One region of the Halalkalibacter flavus genome, then DNA from elsewhere that is predicted to be linked to it. Evidence: riboswitches for the same ligand, from Rfam matches in the RefSeq annotation. Region 1 holds a riboswitch; the other holds the start of a gene.
What was found. A riboswitch is a leader RNA that binds a small molecule or an ion and turns the genes downstream of it on or off. The one in region 1 is predicted to bind cobalamin.
Positions count from the first base shown of each region.

Region 2: it holds a riboswitch for cobalamin, as region 1 does, so the genes downstream of both, SAY88_RS07210 ((2Fe-2S) ferredoxin domain-containing protein) here and SAY88_RS16995 (ribonucleotide reductase N-terminal alpha domain-containing protein) in region 1, are expected to answer to the same signal.

Region 1 covers NZ_JAWRVK010000028.1:25,739-29,162, reverse strand. The annotation lists partial or broken gene SAY88_RS17000 (ribonucleoside-diphosphate reductase subunit alpha) at 1-1,188, opposite strand, end outside; partial or broken gene SAY88_RS16995 (ribonucleotide reductase N-terminal alpha domain-containing protein) at 1,390-2,268, opposite strand; cobalamin riboswitch at 2,420-2,616, opposite strand; gene SAY88_RS16990 (glycine betaine uptake BCCT transporter) at 2,789-3,424, opposite strand, start outside.
Region 2 covers NZ_JAWRVK010000008.1:21,437-24,860, reverse strand. The annotation lists gene SAY88_RS07215 (GTP-binding protein) at 1-1,098, opposite strand, end outside; cobalamin riboswitch at 1,452-1,635, shown strand; cobalamin riboswitch at 1,785-1,966, shown strand; gene SAY88_RS07210 ((2Fe-2S) ferredoxin domain-containing protein) at 2,103-2,486, shown strand; gene cobJ (precorrin-3B C(17)-methyltransferase) at 2,542-3,424, shown strand, end outside.

The DNA of each region.
Region 1 (3,424 bases):
TGGAGCTGTGACCGGGATTTTGTAGTTCTTTTTCTCCTCTGAGTATTCTTTCTTAAAAATAGGATCAATCGATGCCGTTGTCCCTGCAATAATTGCTGTTGTCGAATTCGGCGCCACAGCCATTAAATACGCATTTCGAATCCCTTTTTCCCTTACACTTTGACGAAGCTCTGTCCACTCTTCACTTGTATATTGACGATTATTAAAATAGTCACCTGTTTCCCAATCAGACCCTTCAAAAAGTGGATAGGCTCCTTTTTCCTTTGCCAGCTCATTACTTGCACTAATCGTCAGATAGGCAATACTCTCATACAAGTTATCTGCGTATTCTACCGCTTCGTCTGATTCCCATTTGATCCCTTTAAGAGCTAGTAAGTGATGCCAGCCAAATGTACCTAACCCAATAGAACGATACTTTTGATTGGTTATTTGAGCTTGCGGAACTGGAATATTATTTAAATCAATGACATTATCAAGCATTCGAACTTGAATTGGGATTAGTCTTTCAAGGACATTTTCTGTAACAGCTTTAGCTAGATTAATAGAAGACAAATTACAAACAACAAAGTCTCCAGGTTCTTTGACTACAATAATCTTGCCATCTTCCGTTTTTTCCTCAATAACGGTCGTTGCTTTCATATTTTGCGTAATCTCTGTACACAAATTACTACAATAAATCATTCCTTGATGACGATTGGAGTTGGAACGGTTTACCGTATCCCTATAAAACATATATGGTGTACCTGTCTCGAGCTGACTCTTTAAGATTTCTTTAAAAATATCAATGGATGGAACAACTTCCCACAGTAATCCTTTCTCACCTAGTAATCCGTTGTTTGCTGCTTCCACACACTCTCTGTACTTTTCTCGGAAACTTCCCTTTCCCTTTCCTTTTTCTTCATCATAATAATCTTCTAAACTAAAACCTAACGTTTGGCGTATCGTATGGGGATCGAATAAATACCACTCGTGTCTGGCTTCAACTTTTTCCATAAATAAATCAGGCAAGCAGACACCTGTAAATAAATCATGGGTACGCTGCCTCTCATCACCATTATTTAATTTGACTGCTAAAAAATGAAAAATATCGCGGTGCCATATATCTAAATAAACACTAATTGCCGTTACTACCCTCGGTTTCCCGATATTTATTAGGGGACTAGACTGTATCATCATCTTATTAAAAGATGCTCCTCGTCAGTCGTTGAGGGGATTTCATATCAATAAGACTTAGAAATCAGCCCTGCTGATTACCACCTTGTCCTTCCCATTTTCAGATAGCTATATAGTTTCCCATATAGCTTACTAGAGAAGGCTGTTGACGGCGTTCCAGCATATTCGGAGTTTTCTATAGTGGTCACCCTACTATAGGGGCAAAAGTTTACCCTGTCTTTGACCTAACTGGTCGACACTTACTGCCGTGTTATTTAGCTGTTTCATCCACGGGATGACACCGGACGATACTCCTTTAAAACCTCTTATATCACTTCCACGGCTGCGCAGCTTTCCTAAATATGCTCCGATTCCTCCTCCGCTTTTACTCAGAGTTGCAATATCCGTGTTGCTATCATAAATCCCTCTGAGACTATCATCAACGGTATCAATAAAGCAGCTCGATAATTGACCATAGCTTTTCCCAGCATTTGATAGAGTTGGAGTTGCCACCGTCATATATAAATTAGAAATAGCCCAGTAAGCTTCTTTTATAAGACCTATTCGTTTTTCCTTCGGTTCTTTAACCATTAACATCGCTGCAATAATCATAAAACGCTCCTGAGGAAGTTCATACAGCTTCCCACTATGCGATTTAGCTAAGTAACGATCGGCTAATGTTAACAAGCCAATGTATGTAAACAACGAATCGCGCTCAGGAACAATCTCCTGTTCAAGTTCTTCTAGTTCTTCTTTCGAATACTCTTGCAAGATCTGATCTGAATATATCCCCATCCCCGTTAACTCTTGAACTAGTTGATAAAAGGATCCATACCTTAAGCTAGCATCATAGTTTCTTGAATGAGCTGCTCTTTTATATAGCTGCTTTAAAAAAACATTAGCTGCAACAAACGTCCAATCTGGCTCTTCTACTGAAATCCTTTCTACCGAAGACAAAACTAACAAATGATTAAGCTGATCTTCTGACATGTCTTCTTTTACAGAGATAGCTTGTTCAATCTTTTCCTTATAAGCCGTAAAATCGAGGTTTGGAAATAAATTAACAAATACATCAATCTGAGATGATGCATAATCAAATAATGTTGTCGTTGTCATACTCTTCATTGATCTTCCTCCTTAATGGTAATAAAAAACGCCCTTTCTCGAGAGTTGAGAAAGAGCGTAAAACGGCGTAAATAGTAAGACTTATCCGACCAAAATACACTTTGGCCTTCTTTGCCGTCTCACTTCTTACACCCCGAAGATAGCTGACTTGAAAATGACGGCAGGTCTCCTGACTTGTGCTTCACCCTACTTTGAGCCTTCCCATGCAAGCTAGCTAAATCTAACCATAGAGCACAGTGGGTACCTCATTTCGTCCACACTTACAGTTGCGGGGGCAGTTCTGGCTTTCTACCAGATTCCCTATTAAGTCTATTTGACACCGTTCATTTCGCGTAATCAATATATAGTTGTAAGAACACATCACTAATACGATATATTGTATATATTAAAGGAATATTCATCCTGTTGCAAGGAAAAAGGTCCGTAAAATCTTAAAAAATAATAAACTAGGTTCATCCCTCAATTCTATTACATGTGGAATGAACCTAGTAATTTAGCATTATAAGTTACTCTAACCAGCTATTTTCCTTTTAAGTGTTCTTTCTTTTTCATGATCCTTGCTTTGCCCTTTAAGTTCTTGATTCAATTCTTTCACAAGTCCGTAACACATGGCAAGAACAATGAAGGATAGTGGAAGAGCACTAACAATGATTGCTGTTTGCAGACCAGCTAGTCCACCTGATGCCATTAATACAGCGGTTGATGCGACTAAAATTAATCCCCACGTTACCTTCACTCGGTTTGATGGGTTTAACTTTCCTCCCGTTGTTTGCATCCCTAGAACAAAGGTTGCCGAATCTGCTGAAGTAACAAAGAACGTTGTAATTAAAGCAACTGTTAAGATCGATAAAATAATCCCGAGTGGCAGCTGCTGATATACAAAGAAAAGGGCTGTTTCAAGTGCTTGTCCTGATACATTTAATCCTTGTGTAACCTCAAGAAAAATCCCAGTACCACCGAAAACAGTAAACCAAATCGCACACACAACGGAAGGTACAAGAAGAACGGCTACCGTAAATTCACGAATTGTTCTCCCTTTAGACACACGAGCAATGAACATTCCAACAAATGGAGTCCATGAAACCCACCATGCCCAGTAAAACACTGTCCACCCTTGTGTCCATGCTGCCTCGTCAGCATCAAAAGG
Region 2 (3,424 bases), on a different contig from region 1:
AAGGGAGTTGCGAATTTCTTTATGGTTCATATCAACACCAATTAAAACTAGTTCGGTCATTCGATCTCCAAATTCCGGGTCCCACTTTTCTTGTAATTCAGGTTCCTCAAGGAGGGCTTTCTTTCTTTCTTCTTCAGGATAGGCTGCAACCCACTCTCCAGCACCTTGAATGGTAACTAAAGATCCTGATTGCGAAATCAATCCAGCCATAGAATTACGTGAAGCAACCCAAATGAATCCTTTTGCTCGTACCACATCAACCGGCCAATTTTCCAACCAGTTCATTAAGCGCTCTGGATGGAATGGTTTTCTGCTTCGATAAACGAATGAGGAAACACCATATTCCTCTGTTTCAGGTGTATGTTCTTCATTTAATTCCTTAATCCATCCAGCAGATTGACTCACTGTATCAAAGTCAAATTTACCTGTATTTAAAATAGAAGACATTTCTACCTTAGAGTAGGAGGTTGGAATAATATCAGCGTCTGCATTTAATTTCCTCATGAACCCTAATAACTCATTTTTATCGACTTCTTTTAACATTTCAACCTTATTAAGAATAATTACATCCGCAAACTCAATTTGATCGACTAGTAGATCTGAAATTTCACGTGTGTCAGATTCATCTGTCCCTTCTTTACGATCAAGTAGTGATTCGCCTGATGCATAATCATCCCAAAAGCGATTCGCATCTACAACCGTTACCATTGTATCAAGCTTACATTTTTTCGTTAAGTCGATCCCTAGCTCCTCATCAATATACGTAAATGTTTGTGCTACAGGGACAGGCTCACTAATTCCAGACGATTCTATTACGATGTAATCGATGTCTCCAGCATCAACGATTCGCTCTACTTCTTGCATTAAGTCTTCACGAAGGGTACAGCAAATACAGCCGTTTTGAAGTTCTACTAGTTTTTCCTCTGTTCTAGAAAATCCATTATTTTTCACAAGCTTAGCATCAATGTTCACTTCGCTCATGTCATTGACAATAACAGCAACTTTTAGCCCTTCGCGATTCGTTAGGATATGGTTTAATAATGTCGTTTTTCCCGAACCTAAATATCCACTTAATACAGTAACTGGAATCTTTTTCATTATATAAATTCTCCTTTTAAACAGTAATTGTTAGTTATGGTACAAAAGAGTTATTCCTCGAGATAAATAGTAATAATTACGATTTGTATTTTATCCTTCTTTTGTTACTTTGTAAATAGAAGACTTAATTTTTGTCGAATATTTTCTGTGTTACAATTTTTATAGGTAAAGTTTCAGTATTTTTTTATTAAAAGCATCTATGCGTTTCTATGTGAAATTAGATAAAATAACAAAGTTTAGTAAGGTTTAACTAGTTTAAATGAAAGAACTTTAACAATCCTTTTAAGAAATTATACTTGCTAAAAATTATTAGAAGTAGTTTAATAGACAATAAATACGAAAAGTTGATAATTTACTTTTAAAAAAACAAAGGTGTATAACTACTAGTTATGCTTAAAAGGGAAGAACGGTGAAAATCCGTCACGGTCCCGCCACTGTAATGGGGAATTTCATTGTATAAAGTCACTGGGTTAATCGGGAAGACACAATGAAATGAAGAACCTAAGTCAGGAGACCTGCCTCTTGTTTGAATTTGCTTCAATACCTACGGGTCATAGGTAGAGAAGTGTGGAATAGATGCTACTTATCTTTTGTATGCTATTTTTTTCGCACCTCTATCTAATGATTATTGATAGAGGTGCATTTTTATTGTTTAAAAGGAGGACTTAACTAGGTTTATATTAAAATTCAATCGTAAACAAAGGTGTATAACTACTAGTTATGCTTAAAAGGGAAGAACGGTGAAAATCCGTCACGGTCCCGCCACTGTAATGGGGAATTTCATTGTATAAAGTCACTGAGTCAATCGGGAAGACACAATGAAATGAAGAACCTAAGTCAGGAGACCTGCCTTTTGTTTGAATTTGCTTCAATACCTACGGGTCATAGGTAGAGAAGTGTAGTGATAGATTCTACTTTTATGTATGTCTTTTATCTCTGCACCTCTATCTATTGGTAGGGGTGCATTTTTAATTTCTATAAATGACTATGGGGGGAATAGGTAGATGACTACTTGGAATTTAACAGGTACAAAAAAACATGTGTTGATTTGTAATGGATCTAGCTGCATGAGAAAGGAAGGGGAAGATATTACTCTAGCCATTCGAGATGAGATAAAAGAATTGGAATTAGATCAACATATACATACATCACGGACTCGGTGTAATGGTCGCTGTAAGGATGCATGTGTGGTCATTGTTTACCCTGAAGGAAATTGGTACTCAGCTACCTCAACTGATATTGGACGTTCGATTATAAGAAATCACCTTGACCCTTCAGTTGACCTAGCAGAATCGTTAATTTATAGCTTTGAAAATGATGAAATGAAACGTGCGGATACTCCAGAGAGAATAAAGGGCGTTTCGAAAGTAGAAAAGTCAAAAGTATAGGTTGTCCATGTTAGAAAAGATTCTAATAGGTTCTTTATAGAGGGAGGTATGTAAAATGCAAGGGAAATTGCTTGTTATCGGTTTTGGGCCTGGAAGTTTTGAACATATGACGAAAAGAGCACAGGAAGCGATTCAAGAGAGCGATTGTATTATTGGGTATAAAACCTATGTTGAATTAATACAAGAACTATTAACAGATCAAGAGATTATAAGTACAGGAATGTCAGAAGAAGTAAGTCGAGCTCAAGCCGCGGTTCGACTTGCTGAAGAAGGAAAAAAAGTTGCAGTCATTTCAAGTGGGGATGCAGGAGTATATGGTATGGCTGGACTTGTTTATGAAGTATTAATAGAAAAAGGCTGGACGGAAGATTCAGGAGTAGGTGTTGAGGTCATTCCAGGTATATCCGCCATTAATTCATGTGCCTCATTACTAGGCGCTCCCATCATGCATGATGCATGTACGATTAGTTTAAGTGACCACTTAACTCCATGGGAACTTATTGAAAAGCGAATTGAAGCTGCGGCACAAGCGGATTTTGTGATTAGTTTATATAACCCTAAAAGTGGTCGGAGAACGAGGCAGATAGTGGAGGCTCAAAGAATAATGCTTGAATATCGATCACCGAAAACTCCAGTTGGTCTTGTGAAAAGTGCTTATCGTGATAGAGAACATATTGTTATTACAGATCTTGAAAATATGTTGAACTACGATATCGGAATGCTTACAACAGTTGTGATTGGAAATTCCTCCACTTTTCTTTATGACAAAAAAATGATTACACCTAGGGGGTATCAACGAAAATATACGTTAAATACAACGGAACAACGGCTGAGGCCACATGAGCGTTTACGACATGAAAATGAACCTTGGGCACTGCACCAAGGCAAAAACGATATGGAAATTGTGAAGGTGGAAGCAAGTGCTACTGCTGCTGCAG